Linked DNA regions of Dinoroseobacter shibae DFL 12 = DSM 16493. Each later gene encodes a partner of the first gene's protein in a complex. Links are inferred from orthologs where the notes say so. Each region holds a gene or a part of one and is shown on either strand. Other genes may lie near its edges.

Evidence for each region. Proteins that work in one complex are often made in the same cells at the same time.
Region 2: the proteins of dnaG (region 1) and DSHI_RS12080 are in contact, whole or in part, in a crystal structure (PDB 2R6A), measured with the Geobacillus stearothermophilus proteins. The link is inferred for Dinoroseobacter shibae DFL 12 = DSM 16493 from one-to-one orthologs. Residues at the interface, in WP_049624496.1 of Geobacillus stearothermophilus: Lys456, Leu457, Leu458, Pro459, Ala460, Asn463, Ala464, Leu467, Leu535, Leu536, Ile537, Ala538, Gln544, Glu545, Asp548, Tyr549, His552; in WP_033016901.1 of Geobacillus stearothermophilus: Ser13, Glu15, Ala16, Gln18, Glu91, Leu92, Asp94, Ala95, Val96, Pro97, Thr98, Ala99, Ala100, Asn101, Tyr104, Tyr105, Ile108.

Annotation. Positions count from the first base shown.
Region 1 is NC_009952.1:2,383,194-2,390,335, reverse strand. Bases 4,252-7,142 are described here. They hold dnaG (DNA primase), read left to right. Parts: upstream 4,252-4,666; coding sequence 4,667-6,619; downstream 6,620-7,142. Other genes in these bases: rpoD (RNA polymerase sigma factor RpoD), read left to right, coding at 6,741-7,142; DSHI_RS11500 (sarcosine oxidase subunit gamma), read left to right, coding at 4,252-4,611. Outside these bases: DSHI_RS11515 (sarcosine oxidase subunit beta family protein), read left to right, coding at 1-410; DSHI_RS11510 (sarcosine oxidase subunit delta), read left to right, coding at 838-1,101; DSHI_RS11505 (sarcosine oxidase subunit alpha family protein), read left to right, coding at 1,098-4,040; more of DSHI_RS11500, read left to right, coding at 4,033-4,251. UniProt on the Escherichia coli protein: RNA polymerase that catalyzes the synthesis of short RNA molecules used as primers for DNA polymerase during DNA replication.
Region 2 is NC_009952.1:2,502,597-2,509,827, forward strand. What follows is about bases 2,347-5,326. They hold DSHI_RS12080 (replicative DNA helicase), read left to right. Parts: upstream 2,347-3,075; coding sequence 3,076-4,578; downstream 4,579-5,326. Other genes in these bases: DSHI_RS12075 (orotate phosphoribosyltransferase), read left to right, coding at 2,347-2,827; DSHI_RS12085 (HAMP domain-containing protein), read left to right, coding at 4,866-5,326. In the rest of the region: DSHI_RS12065 (urease accessory protein UreD), read right to left, coding at 1-732; pyrC (dihydroorotase), read left to right, coding at 970-2,007; more of DSHI_RS12075, read left to right, coding at 2,147-2,346; more of DSHI_RS12085, read left to right, coding at 5,327-6,089; DSHI_RS12090 (DUF1194 domain-containing protein), read left to right, coding at 6,186-6,992; DSHI_RS12095 (hypothetical protein), read right to left, coding at 7,017-7,231. UniProt on the Escherichia coli protein: The main replicative DNA helicase, it participates in initiation and elongation during chromosome replication. Travels ahead of the DNA replisome, separating dsDNA into templates for DNA synthesis.

The DNA of each region.
Region 1 (7,142 bases):
ATATCAGCCAGTCCGACAAGGGCGGTCTGGTGTTTGGCGGGGACCTGGATTTCTACGCCTCCTATGCGCAGCGCGGCAACCTGCCGATGGCCGAGCACGTTGTTGAGGCGGGAATGACTCTGATGCCGATGATCGGCAAGGCGAAGATGCTGCGCTCCTGGGGCGGGATCATGGACATGACGCCCGACGGCTCGCCAATCATCGACCACAGCCCCGTACAAGGGCTCTATGTCAACGGGGGCTGGTGCTATGGCGGGTTCAAGGCAGTGCCCGCCTCAGGCTGGTGCATGGCGCATCTCATGGCCACGGATACGGTACACGAGATCGCTCGACGCTATCGGCTCGACCGGTTCCGCACGGGGCACCTGATCGACGAGGAAGCCACGGGCAGTCAGCACAATCTACACTGAGCCAAGGATCGGCACTGGCCCGGCCCCGCCATATCCGTGCGCGTAAAATCGATGTCGAATTGTCCGTCGACGGACTTCAGTAACCCGCAGATCCTCAACGCGCCATCTGTGGCGCATCCCGGCACATTGTTGTCGATCGACCGAGAGCCGTACCATTGAAGTCGCTGGCATTGCGAAAGCCCGGGAGCGCGGTCAAAGCCCTGGCGGCAAGCTCTCCAAGCCGTGGTTCCGCTGAAAATCTACGACAGCCATGGTCCCGCACGCAGGCCAGCGCAGCTTCAACGGGCTGACCGTCGCGCGGTCCGTGTCCGCCTCGCATTTTTCTCCACAACGTGGCAAACCTTTCCATTCCGTGTCGCGACGATGTTGTAACGCGGCTTCGGCCGCGCTTTAGTACCCGGGAGGTGCAACCGAAAAGGCAAGCGACGTGCGCATTCCCTGTCCCCTTTGTGGCAATCGCGACCTTCGGGAATTCACCTATCTGGGGCACGAGACCTACCTCGACCGCCCTGCACCCGGCGATGCGGAGGCGCTCGATAGCTACCTACATCTCCGGGACAATCCGGCAGGCGAAACCGGAGAGCTTTGGTATCACGGGCTAGGCTGTGGTGCGTGGCTCCATGTGCAGCGCAACACCGTCACCCACGAGATCGGAGCGGTCACCCTCGCTTCGGAAAAGGTTGCGCCATGAGGCTCGATGGTGCGGGCCTGATCGACCGGGACACGCCGCTGCGCTTTCAGTTCGACGACCGTTGGATGGGCGGGTTTGCGGGGGACACGCTGGCCTCGGCTTTGATGGCGAACGGGGTAAAGCTGGTCGCTCGGTCCTTCAAGTACCACCGCCCCCGGGGCATCTGGTCGGCGGGTTCCGAAGAGCCCAACGCTTTGGTGCAGGTGGGCAAATTCGCGCGCCAGGTGCCGAATGTGCGTGCGACGCAGGCCGAACTTTTTGAGGGTCTCTACGCCACCAGCCAGAACCGGTGGCCGTCGCTGACCCTCGACCTGCTGTCGTTGAATGATCTGGCGGCGCCCTTCCTCGGGGCGGGGTTCTATTACAAGACCTTCATGTGGCCGCGCAGCTTCTGGGAAAAGCTCTATGAGCCCGCAATTCGGCGGGCGGCAGGGTTGGGTGCCCTGTCGGGTCAGACCAACACCGAGCCCTACGAGAAGGCCTATGCCCATTGCGACCTGCTGGTGATCGGCGCCGGGCCTGCGGGGCTGATGGCGGCCCTGACCGCGGCCCGGGCGGGTGCGGATGTGATCTTGGCAGAGGAGGGTGACCGTTGTGGCGGGCGGCTCCTTTCCGAGCAGGAGGAAGTCGACGGGGCCTCAGGGCAGGATTGGGTGAGCCGGATAGTGGCGGAGTTGGTGACGAGTGGGCGGGTCCGGGTCATGACCCGCACCACGGTGACCGGGGCCTATGACGGCGGCATTTACGGAGCGCTGGAGCGGGTGGGCCTGCACCTGGCCGACCCGGCGCCCGCCCTGCCGCGGGAGTGTTTCTGGCGCATCTCGGCGCGGCGCGCGATCCTGTGCGCCGGCGCGTCCGAACGGCCCATCGCCTTTCCGATGAACGACCGTCCCGGCATCCTGTCAGCCGCAGCCCTGCGAACCTACGCCAACCGTTATCGCACTGTGCCGGGGCCGCGCGTGGCGCTCTTTTGCAACAATGACGATGCGTACCGCACGGCTCGGGACCTTGTCGCCAGCGGGGTCGAGGTGGCTGCCGTGGTGGATACCCGCGCCGAGACGCCCGAGGGCGACTACCCGGTTTTCCGGGAGGCACGCGTGGTTGACACCAGGGGCCGCCATGGCCTGCGCCGGATCACCGTCGATGGCCCGGACGGACGGCGGCAGATCGAGGTGGACGCCCTTGGCGTCTCTGGCGGCTGGAACCCGAATCTGCATCTGACCTGCCACATGTACGGGCGCCCCACCTGGAACCCTGCGCTGCATGCTTTCGTGCCTACGCCTGGGGCGGTGCCAGGTCTCGATGTGGCCGGGGCGGCCGCGGGGGTGTTTTCCACCCATGGAGCCTTGAAATCGGGAGTGTTCCGGGCGCGCAAGGCGTTGGAGTCGCTGGAGCTGGCACCGTCCTCCATGCCCATCCCGCAGGCAGATGACGCGCCTTACGTCCTCTCGCCGATCTATGCGGTCGACGGTGCCAAGGGCGCACGGGGCCGAGCCTGGCTCGACTTCCAGAACGATGTGACCGTCAAGGATGTCCGACAGGCCGCGTCCGAGAACATGACCAGCGTCGAGCACATGAAGCGTTACACCACCCAAGGCATGGCCACGGATCAGGGCAGGGTGTCGAATGTGCTGGCGCTTTCGGTGCTCGCCGATGCCACGGGGCGGGGCATCCCAGAGACCGGGACAACCACCTTCCGCCCGCCCTATACGCCCGTTTCCCTCGCCGCGCTGGGCGCAGGGGCGCAGGGCAAGGGGTTCGCGCCGGAGCGGCTGACCACGTCTCATGCAGGCAGCCTCGCGCGCGGTGCACCCATGGTCGAAGCCGGTCTGTGGTATCGCCCGAGCTACTTCCCCAGAGACGGCGAGACGACCTGGCGCGAAGCTTGCGACCGGGAGGTCGGCCATGTTCGCAGTGCGGTCGGGGTGTGCGATGTCTCCACCCTCGGCAAGATCGAGTTGCAGGGCCCCGATGCGGGGGCGTTTCTCGACCTGGTCTATGCCAACACCTTCTCGACCCTGAAACCGGGGCGCGTGCGCTACGGGGTGATGCTGCGCGAGGACGGGCATGTGATGGATGACGGCACGACAGCCTGTCTCGGGCCGGGGCACTATGTGATGACAACAACAACCGTCGCAGCGCACAAGGTCATGCAGCATCTTGAATTCGTGCAGCAATGCCTGGTGCCGACGATGCGGGTGCGCTTTACCTCCGTCACCGAGAATTGGGCGCAATTCGCCGTGGCGGGGCCGCAAGCCCGCGCGTTGCTCAACGATCTGCTGGACGCGCCGGTGAGGAATGCCAACTTTCCGTTCATGGCCTGTGGGGCGGTGCGGTTGGGGGGTGTGGGTGGTCGTTTGTTCCGCATCTCGTTCTCGGGAGAACACGCCTATGAAGTCGCTATCCCGGCCCGCTACGGTGCTGCGCTGTTCGAGCAACTGGTTGCCCGGGCCGAGGCCATGGGCGGCGGAGCCTACGGGATGGAGGCGCTCAACGTGCTGCGGATCGAAAAGGGGTTCGTGACCCATGCGGAGATCCACGGCCGCGTCACCGCGGACGATGTCGGGCTGGGGCGGATGGTGTCAGCCAAGAAGGACTGCATCGGCAAGACCGCCAGTCAGCGCCCGGGCCTGACCGACCCAGACCGGGAGCAACTTGTGGGCCTGCGGCCCTGCGACGGGCGGACCGCTTTGTTGGCCGGGGCGCACCTGTTCGAGCCCGGGGCAGAGGCGGTGCGGGTCACCGACCAGGGCTACGTGACTAGCGTGTGTTTCTCACCGACGCTACAGACGCCTATTGGGCTCGGCTTCCTGCGCCGAGGTCGGGCACGGCATGGGCAGCGGGTGATGATGATCGATCACTTGCGGGGGGTGACCACTGAGTGTGAGGTGACGGATCCCGTGTTCTTTGATCCCGACGGAGGGCGCGCCCGTGGCTGACCCCGCTTCACTCGCACCCGCATGTCCTTTGCCCGCGGTAAAGATCGGAACGGTCGCGCTGACCGAGGTCGCGGTTGGAACCGTCATGTCGGTACAGCCCTATCCCGGCGCGGGGCAAGCGGTCTCTACCAAACTGGCCCAGTTGACCGGGATACCCTTCCCGGAGCCGGGGAGATCGGCCGACTTTGAAGACTTGCGTGTCCTCTGGGCAGGGCGGGACACAGCGTTCCTGGTGGGCGAGGTGCCACCGCTTGACCTGTTGTGCGGCGAGGCCGCGCTCACGGATCAGTCGGACGCTTGGGTGGTTTTGCGGCTGAGCGGGTCGCAGGCCCGCGAGGTGCTTGCACGGCTGACGCCGCTTGATCTGCGGGACACAGCCTTTACGGAGGGCCAGACGGCGCGCACAGAACTCGCTCATATGGCGGTCTTGCTGGTTGCGCTGCCCGCTGCAGTGGAGATCTGGCTTATGCGGTCCATGCGGTTGACGGCCCTCGACAAATTATCTCAAGCGATGAAGTCCGTGGCCGCGCGTGCCGCGCGTGACCGCGACACCGGAGATGCTGCGCCGTGAAATCATCGCGCGGTGGCTCTGGACTTGCCCCCCCTAGCGCCCGATATGATGGAGCATGAGCCTTCCACCGGGATTCCTTGACGAGCTGCGCAGCCGCGTCTCCATGGCGCAGGTGGCCGGGCGCAAGCTGATCTGGGATATGCGCAAATCCCAGCAGGGCAAGGGCGACATGTGGGCCCCGTGCCCCTTCCACCAGGAAAAGACAGCCAGCTTCCACGTCGATGATCGCAAGGGGTACTACTACTGCTTCGGCTGTCACGCGAAGGGGGACGCGATCTCCTTCGTGCGCGAGACCGAGAATGTGGGCTTCATGGAAGCCGTGGAGATCCTCGCCGCCGAAGCCGGAATGCCGATGCCCGCCCGCGATCCGCAAGCGGCCGCCAAGGCGGACCGACGCACGCAACTCAGCGAGGTCGCCGAGCAGGCGGTTCAGTTCTTCCGTCTCAACCTCAAAACCGCCGCGGCGGCGGAGGCGCGCGCCTATCTGGTGCGCCGCGGGTTGTCGGAAGAGGCGCAGGCGCGGTGGGAGATCGGATTTGCGCCCGACGGATGGCAACATCTGTGGGACCATCTGCGCGGCAAGGGCGTGGCCGAGGACCTGATACTCGATGCGGGGCTGGCCAAGCCGTCCCGCAAGGAGGGCGGTCGACCCTACGACGTGTTTCGCAACCGGATCATGTTTCCTATCCGGGATGCACGGGGCCGGGCGATCGCCTTTGGCGGCCGCGCCATGGACCCCGAAGACGGTGCGAAATACCTCAACTCCCCGGAAACCGAGCTTTTCGACAAGTCCCGGGTGCTCTTCAACCATGCCCGGGCCCGGGAGGCGGCAGGCAAGTCCTCCCCGCTGATCGTGGCCGAGGGCTACATGGATGTGATTGCCCTATCGGAGGCCGGGTTCGCCGGGGCGGTGGCGCCTCTGGGCACGGCGGTGACCGAGCCGCAGCTCGAGTTGCTCTGGCGGATCTCGCCTGAGCCGGTCTTCGCGCTGGACGGGGACCGCGCAGGCCTGCAGGCGGGTCAGCGGGTCGTGGATCTTGCCTTGCCGCTGATCACCGCGGGCAAGTCGATGCGTTTTTGCATCCTGCCGGAGAAACAGGACCCCGACGACGTGATCCGCGCTGGCGGGGCGGAGGCCATGGCGACCCTGCTGGATCAGGCCAAGCCCATGGTAGAGCTGCTATGGCAGCGCGAAACTGCGGGCAAGGTGTTCGACAGTCCCGAGCGCAAGGCCGCGCTGGGCAAGGCGCTGCGGCAGGCCGTGGCGAAGATCACCGACCCCACCATCAAGCAGCATTACGGCCAGGAAGTTAAAACCCGGCTGGACGCGCTCTTCGGCTATGGGCCGAGCAAGGGGCGTTCGGGGCCTGCCGGCCCGTGGCGCAAGCGTGGGCAAGAGGGCCCGACACAGACCACGCGCAGCTCAGCCCTCGTCACTGCCGACCGTGACGACCTGCTGCAGGAGAGCGTTATCCTTGCCACGCTCTGTGCCCATCCCGGTTTGATCGCGGAGTTCGAGAGCGATCTTCTCGACCACAGGTTCGGAACCGAGGCCTTCGCCCGCATGGCTGCGCGTTTGGCCAGCATGATGCCGGACCCAGATGCGCCGGAGATCTCGCTCGAAGGGACAAGCTGCGCTCAGACCCTTGAAGCGATCCTTTCGGAGCGCCATGTGACAATATCACCTTCGCTGCGGCCGGGCTGCGATCCCGAAGTGGCGCGCATGACCGTCGCCGAGGGGTTCGCAAAATTGGCTGCGCGGACCGGTTGGCAGCGAGAGATGGAAGACGCAATCGAGGATTTCGCCTCCGTGGCCGATGAGGATCTCACATGGCGGCTGGGACAGGCGGCCGAAGCGCGGGAGGCGGCTGGACGCATCTCGCAAACTGACACGACCGAGTACGACATTGCCGACAACGGGGCACGAATCAGTCGGGACGAGCGAAATGCCCTTGATAACCTGTTAAACGGGATCAGCTTTGCAAAAGGACGATCGAACGGGGGCTGACCCCGTACGGAAAGTTAAGTAAACACGGGTAAAAGTGGAGAGCGCGAATCACTTTGGACCTGATTCGTTTTTGGGTGGGAACCCGCGAAACCGGCACGCTCCCTTAATCAAGGAAATCTGAATGGCCGCCAAAGACACTGACGACCGCAAGACCGATGACCAGGACGCCGAGGCAATGCTCGACATGAGCCAAGCGGCGGTCAAAAAGATGATCGCCGAAGCCCGGACGCGCGGCTACATAACCTACGATCAGCTTAATCAGGTTCTGCCGCCGGATCAGGTCAGCTCGGAACAGATCGAGGACGTGATGTCCATGCTGTCCGAGATGGGCATCAACATCATCGAGGAAGACGAGGCCGAGGACGGCGATGCGCCCGCGAATGCATCGACGCAGGTCGTCGAATCCTCCAGTTCCCGCGAAGTAGCGGTCTCTACCTCCTCGTCGGAGACGCTCGACCGCACCGACGACCCGGTCCGGATGTATCTGCGCGAGATGGGGTCTGTCGAACTGCTGAGCCGCGAG
Region 2 (7,231 bases), 120 kb from region 1 along the record:
GCCGTCCCAGGCCGAGACCGCCCAGTCCACGCCCTCCGGCGCGAGCCGCCGCACCGTGTCGCGCGCCGCCTCCGCATCCGGCGCCAGGAACGCCACCGTCGCGATCGCGCGGGCCCCGCCGAGGCAGGCCCGGGGCGCCAGATGGGTCGCATCCAGGGTCAACGGCTCCCACAAGACCAGCTTGCCGTCCCGCCGCACCTGCCGATCGTCGCGAAACGCGAAGCGCGACAACGCCTCGCCCATGGCGGCGCGGCCGAAGACCAGCGTCTCGCACCACAGAAGCGTCGCGTCCGCGGCCATCTCCACCTCCGTGCAACGGCGGGTGGCGCTGCCGTCGAAGAGGATCGTCTCCTGCGGCAACCAGTCGAGCCGCGCACCGGACCCGAGCGTCAGATGCACGCGCATCTCGCCCGTACCGGCACTGCTGCGATAGGTGCGCTCGGCCGTCTGTGTCGCCCCTGTCGCCTGCGCGCCAGCCTCTAGGTCAAGCCTGTAGCTCAGACTGTCGCCACCGGTCACGCCACCGGCGGTGTTCAGGAACACCACCTCGGGCACCGGCGCATGGACCCGGGGCAGCATCGCCTTGGCACATCCCTGTTGCGCCAGATCGGCCAGCGCCGTTGTCCCATCGGCTTTGCGCCGCATCACGACACGGGCACTTCCCGTGCTGCGTTGCAGGCGTGGGGAAAGCGCGTCCGTTTCGCAAGGCTGCGGCTCTAGCGTGTTGAGCATGTCTGCTCCTTTCGCGGCCACCCTGCCCCGACAGAGCGGCGGCTGCAATCCGACCCCATGCCGCAGCGCAGAAACTTGCCAGCCTGTTGCGCCTGCATGTCTCCAAATCGCCTAATGCCGACGCATATCGACCAAGAAACGGGCATTCTTCCGAAAGTCTGGCTCTGGCCGCGCGGCGCATGCTGCGCTAGGACCGACAAAAGCGCCGTACCGGGCGCGCCGAGACGAGGACTTCACATGCGCCTGACCCTGCGCCGCCCTGATGACTGGCACCTGCACCTGCGCGATGGCGCCATGCTGAAAGGGGTCCTGCCGGAAACCGCACGGCATTTCGCCCGCGCGATCATCATGCCGAACCTGGTGCCCCCCGTGGTGCGGGGCGCGGATGCCCTCGGCTATCGCGACCGCATCCTGTCGGCGCTGCCGAAGGGCATGGCGTTTACCCCGCTCATGACGCTCTACCTGACCGAAGAGACCGACCCGGAGGACGTCGCCACCGCCCATGCGGACGGGCTGATCACGGCGGTGAAGCTCTACCCGGCGGGGGCGACGACCAACTCCGCGTCGGGCGTGCGGGATTTCGACAAGGTGCGCGGCGTGCTCGAAAAGATGGCCGAGATCGGCCTGCCCCTGTGTTTTCATGGCGAGGTCACGACGCCCGAGGTCGACATCTTCGACCGGGAGGCGGTGTTCATCGACACGGTTCTGGACCCGCTGCGCCGGGCAACGCCGGGGTTGCGCGTAACGATGGAGCATATCACCACCAAGGACGCGGTGGACTACGTGACCGGTGCCGACGGCCATATCGGGGCCACGATTACCACCCATCACCTGATGATCAATCGCAACCACATGCTGGTGGGCGGCATCCGGCCCCATTATTACTGCCTGCCGGTGGTCAAGCGGGCGTCGCATCAGGCGGCCCTGCGCGCGGCGGCGATCTCGGGCAATCCGCGCTTCTTCCTCGGCACCGACAGCGCGCCCCATACGGATGACAACAAGGAGACGTCCTGTGGTTGCGCGGGCGTGTTCTCGGCCAGCAACACCATGGCGTGCCTGGCCCATGTGTTCGAAGAAGAGGGCGCGCTCGACAAGCTCGAAGGCTTTGCGTCGCTACATGGCCCCGCCCATTACGGGCTGGAACCCAACGAGGGCACCATCACGCTGGAGCGGTCGGACGACCCCGTCCCCTACCCCGCGAAGATCGAAACCGGCGCGGGCCCCGTGACCCTGTTCGATCCGGGCCACCCGCTGCATTGGCGGGTTCTGGACTGACAGGGCGCGAGTTGCCCATGGGATCCATGTCGGATCCCGGCATGGCAACGGCATTTTCGCACGTCGCGGCCCGTCAAAAAGGGTTCAACCCGCATTCGGATTGCTCTAGGGGAAAGCGTCCCAACCCAGCGAGGCCGCCATGATCCCCAACAGTTTCCCCGACCAGGCCGAGATGGCTCGCCTCACCGCAGGCATGTTGCTGGAAATCGAGGCGGTGCATTTCAATGCGCGCGAGCCGTTCATCCTGGCCTCCGGCCTGCCCTCGCCGACCTATATCGACTGCCGGAAGCTGATCTCCTTTCCACGTATCCGCTCGACGCTGATGGATTTCCTGACTGTCACGGTGATGCGCGAGGCCGGGTTCGAGGCGTTCGACAACATCGCGGGGGGCGAGACCGCGGGCATCCCGTTCGGCGCCTTGGTGGCGGAACGGTTGGCGCTACCGATGACCTATGTGCGCAAGAAGCCCAAGGGCTATGGCCGCGATGCGCAGATCGAGGGCGTGATGCGCGAGGGGGAGCGCGTGCTGCTGGTGGAGGATCTGACCACCGATGGCGGATCGAAGCTGAAATTCGTGGAAGCGATTCGAAAGACCGGCGCGACCTGCGGCCATACGGCGGTGATTTTCAGCTACGGCATTTTCCCCGAAACCGAATCGAGCCTCGCCGCCGAAGGGGTGAAACTGCACCACCTGTGCACCTGGTGGGACGTGCTGGCCGAGGCGCGCGCACGGGGCAGTTTTGATCCCGAAACGCTTGGCGCAGTTGAAACATTCCTGAACGACCCGCGCGCCTGGCAAGAGGCCCACAAGCGCGATTGACATAGGGCGCCCGGGCCTTCTCGGGCCGGGCGCGCCCATGTGGATAATCCCGCGCGAGCGGAAAATTTCCTGCGCGTGGCCCCAATGCGACACCACATTCTGTAGACCGGTTGGCATATGCAACCACAGGATGCAGTGGTCATGCCTAGGGTTTTCAGTTATCAACAGAGTTACTAACAATTGCCCTGCAAAGCGGTTTGGGCCATAAAAACGGTCCGGGTCAAAGAGGGGTGCGGCGCGTGACGGAAGTGGCGAAACTGGCTGGTGCGGTGGCGGCGCTTCGGCCCGAGGGCGACAGCCCGGGCCTGCCGCAGAACATCGAGGCCGAACAGCAGCTGCTGGGCGCGATCCTGACCAACAATGACGTCTTCGACCGGGTGTCGATGATCATCCAGCCGGAGCATTTCTTCGACCCGGTCCACCGCCGGATCTACGAGGTTGCCGCGACCCGCATCCAGAAGAACGCGCTGGCCTCCCCGGTGACACTCAAGGCATTTCTGGAGGACGATCCGGGCCTCGCGGAACTGGGCGGACCGGCTTATCTCGTGCGCCTCGCGGGCGCCGCGATCAGTGCTTTCGCAGCCAAGGACTACGCCCAGATGATCTACGACCTGGCGATCCGGCGCGAGCTGATCGAGCTGGGCCAGGAAATCGTCAGCAAGGCCGCCCAGGTCGACGTGGCCTCCGAGCCGAAAGAACAGATCGTCGAGGCCGAACAAGCCCTCTATGCCCTCGGCGAGCAGGGCAAGAGCGACAGCGGCTTCCAGTCCTTCCTGCGCGCGGTGACGCAAGCCGTGGACGTGGCCAACGCCGCCTATCAGCGCGACGGCGGGCTCGCCGGGGTCTCCACCGGGCTGATCGACATGGACAAGAAGCTCGGCGGCCTGCACCGCTCGGACCTTCTGATCCTGGCCGGGCGCCCGTCCATGGGGAAGACCTCCCTGGCCACGAACATGGCCTTCAACATCGCCAAGGCCTATCGGCGCGGGGTCAAGCCCGACGGCTCCGAGGGGACGGTCAATGGCGGTGTGGTGGGGTTCTACAGCCTGGAGATGAGCGCCGAACAGCTGGCGGCCCGGATCCTGTCGGAGGCCGCCGAGGTCCCCAGCGAGCAGATCCGCCGGGGCGACATGACCGAGACCGAGTTCCGCCGCTTCGTCGAGGCCGCCAAGTCGCTGGAAAGCTGCCCGCTCTATATCGACGACACGCCGGCCCTGCCGATCAGCCAGCTCGCCGCCCGCGCGCGGCGGCTGAAACGGACCCACGGGCTCGACGTGCTGATCGTGGACTATTTGCAGCTGGTGCGCCCGGCCACGGCCAAGGACAGCCGCGTGAACGAGGTTTCCGAGATCACGCAAGGTTTGAAGGCCATCGCAAAGGAGCTCGACATCCCCGTGGTCGCGCTGTCGCAGCTCAGCCGCCAGGTGGAAAACCGCGAGGACAAGCGCCCGCAACTCTCCGACCTTCGGGAATCAGGCTCCATCGAGCAGGACGCCGACGTGGTCATGTTCGTCTTCCGCGAGGAATACTACAAGGAACGCGAGAAGCCCGGCGACCACGACCTGGAGGCCATGGCCAAGTGGCAGGAGGAGATGGAAAAGCTCCACGGCCGCGCCGAAGTGATCATCGGCAAACAGCGCCATGGCCCCATCGGAACCGTCGAGCTGAGCTTCGAGGGCCAGTTCACGCGCTTCGGCAACCTGGTGAAACGCTGGCAGCAGGACAGCGGCGATGCGGGCGGGTTCGGCTGAGCGACGCGGTACAAGGCCGTTCGAACGGCCTTGGGGCACGCCGCGCACCGGGTGCGCGCGACGCGCGCCTGCCCGCTTGGCCCTGCCCGCTTGGAAATGACGCAAGCGAGACCTCGGGGCGCGTCCGGACCGCGCCTCCTGCGCAGACTGTGCCGCGAGGCGCCAAGGCCCTTCGAAGGGCCTTGCACGGCGCCCAGCCGATCCGCCCCCTGCCGCGCCCGCTGATGCGCCTTTAAACTCGGCAGGCCAACGCTACTTCTTCCGGGAACACCGGAGGAGACCTGCGGATGATCAACCAGAACAGCGCCTCCATCGGTCGGTTCGACAAGTCGTTCCTTGTTCACATGATCCGCGATTTCTTCGTGATCCTGATCATCGTCACCGTCGCGGAGTTCTCGCTGAAAGCCGCTCTTGTCTATTACAACTACGCAACCAACGGGGTCGAAGAGGCCGAGCTCGTGGCCGAGGATCTGGCCGACAATGTCCGCTCCATCATGCAAAACGAAGGCGGGCCGGTCGCCGCGCGCACCATGTATCCCATCCTGGAGGAAAACTGGTCCGATCTGGGTTATGTCATCGCCATCGAACCCACCCCGGTCACGGTCACCTCGATCGAGGACAGTTTCGGCTTCACCCCGCGCGGCATCCCCGGGGACAACTGGCCCGAGGGACGCTACCAGAGCTTCGAGATCGATATCGTGGCGGAGGATTTCTGCCTGGCCTGTCACACCCAGGCGGTCGTGGGCGACGTGCTCGGCACCGTCGTGGTGCGCAACTATCTCAGCCGAGATTTCGCCATCTGGTTCAAGGACGTACAACTGACTGGCATCCTGTCAGCGGGCAAGATCGTGCTGCATTCCTTCCTGTTGTTTCTGATCCTGCGCGCCCGGCTGGAGCCACTGATGGAACTGCGCGCCGTTGTCAGCAACCTGGCGCGCGCCTACGGCACGCTCGATCACCGCGCCGATATCCGCACGTCGGATGAATTCGGGGTTCTGGCGCGCGATCTCAACCTGTTTCTGGACCGGATCACCGGGATCGTGGGCGAGCTGGATACAGTGCTGCGCAAGGTCGTGACCGCCAATGACGACATCATCGCGGTGCAGGGCGATCTGCGCGCGACCGTGGACACGGTGGTCTCGGGCATCCGGCAGTTGGAGCGCAACGCGATGCTGAGCGCCAAGCAGGAGCCGCGCCTGTCGAATGCCTGGTTCGACGCGGTGCGCGGATCGATCGCAACCCTCGATGACGCCCTGGCGGAGGTCGAAAACGCGGCGGCCGCGACCGAGTTGCTGGAAAAGCTCCGTCAGGTGGTTGCCAATGCCGAAGCCCAGACCAGCGCCAGCGAGACGCTCTACAAGGGGCTCGCCGAGATCGGGGATCAGAGCGAGAACCTCAAGACCTCGACCCTCGAGATGACCCGGCTGGAAGAGCGGCTGAAATCGATCATCGAAAGCGGCAGCGGGCTGGTGAAAAGGCTCCGCTCCGACGGCAAGAACCCGGCGGAATAGCGCGCGCGCCGCGAACGACCGCGCGCCTGCGATCACAATCGCGCGGCGGGGTGGATTTAGGCTCCCCTCAAGTCGGCGATGCCGTAGGATTTCTCCATGGCTTGGATTCTGGCTTTCGTCTTTGCGGCGCTTCTTGCCGGTCCCTCGGGGGCCGAGGACGTCGAGGTGGACGTCGAGTTGCTGCTTGCGGTGGACGTGTCGCGTTCCATGACCCCGGCGGAACTGGAAATCCAGCGCCGCGGCTACGCCGAGGCCCTGCGCTCGGATGAAGTCATCTCGGCCTTGCAAGGCGGGCTGCTGGGCCGGGTGGCGCTGTCCTACGTGGAATGGGCCGGGGCGGGCGCGCAACGGATCGTGGTGGACTGGACCCTGATCGAGGACCGGGCCGGGGCCGAAGCCTTCGCCGCGAAGCTCGACACGCAGTTCAACCCGGCCCTGCGCCGCACGTCGATCACCGGCGCGATCGCCTTCGGGCGCGAGAGCCTGAATGGCAACGCCTTTGCAGGGTTGAGACGGGTCATCGACATCTCCGGGGATGGCCCGAACAACCAGGGCGGTCTCGTCACCCTTGCACGCGACCGGGCCGTGGCGGAGGGGATCGTGATCAACGGGCTGCCCCTGATGACGGTGGAGGTCCCCCGCTCCCGCTGGCATCTCGACGATCTCGATATCTATTACCGGACCTGCGTGATCGGTGGGCCGGGCAGTTTCGTGATCCCGGTCACCAGCTGGGCCGATTTCGCCCAAGCCGTGCGCCGCAAGCTGGTGCTGGAACTGGTCGGCACGTCGCCCGCGCCGACGCCACGCCCGGTACAATACCGCCCCGGCCCGAACGATGCCCGCGACTGCCAGATCGGAGAAAAGATATGGGAGCGTAATCGTGGCATCTGGGGCACGCCCTGAGGCGGCGACGCATCCGGGGCCTCCTCAGCTGTCGATCACATCGCCGATCACGTCGCTGGCGATATCCCCGATTTCCCGAAGTGTCGTCCCTGCCCCCGTGGCGTCCAAGGCACTGTCGATGATCGTGTCGGCGATGTTTCCCACCGACCTGCCAAACAGCGGATTGAAAACGAAATTGCCACCCTGATAAAGCCTTGCTTCCCGGTGGTTCAAAGCGGCGATCTTGAACCTCAGGTGAC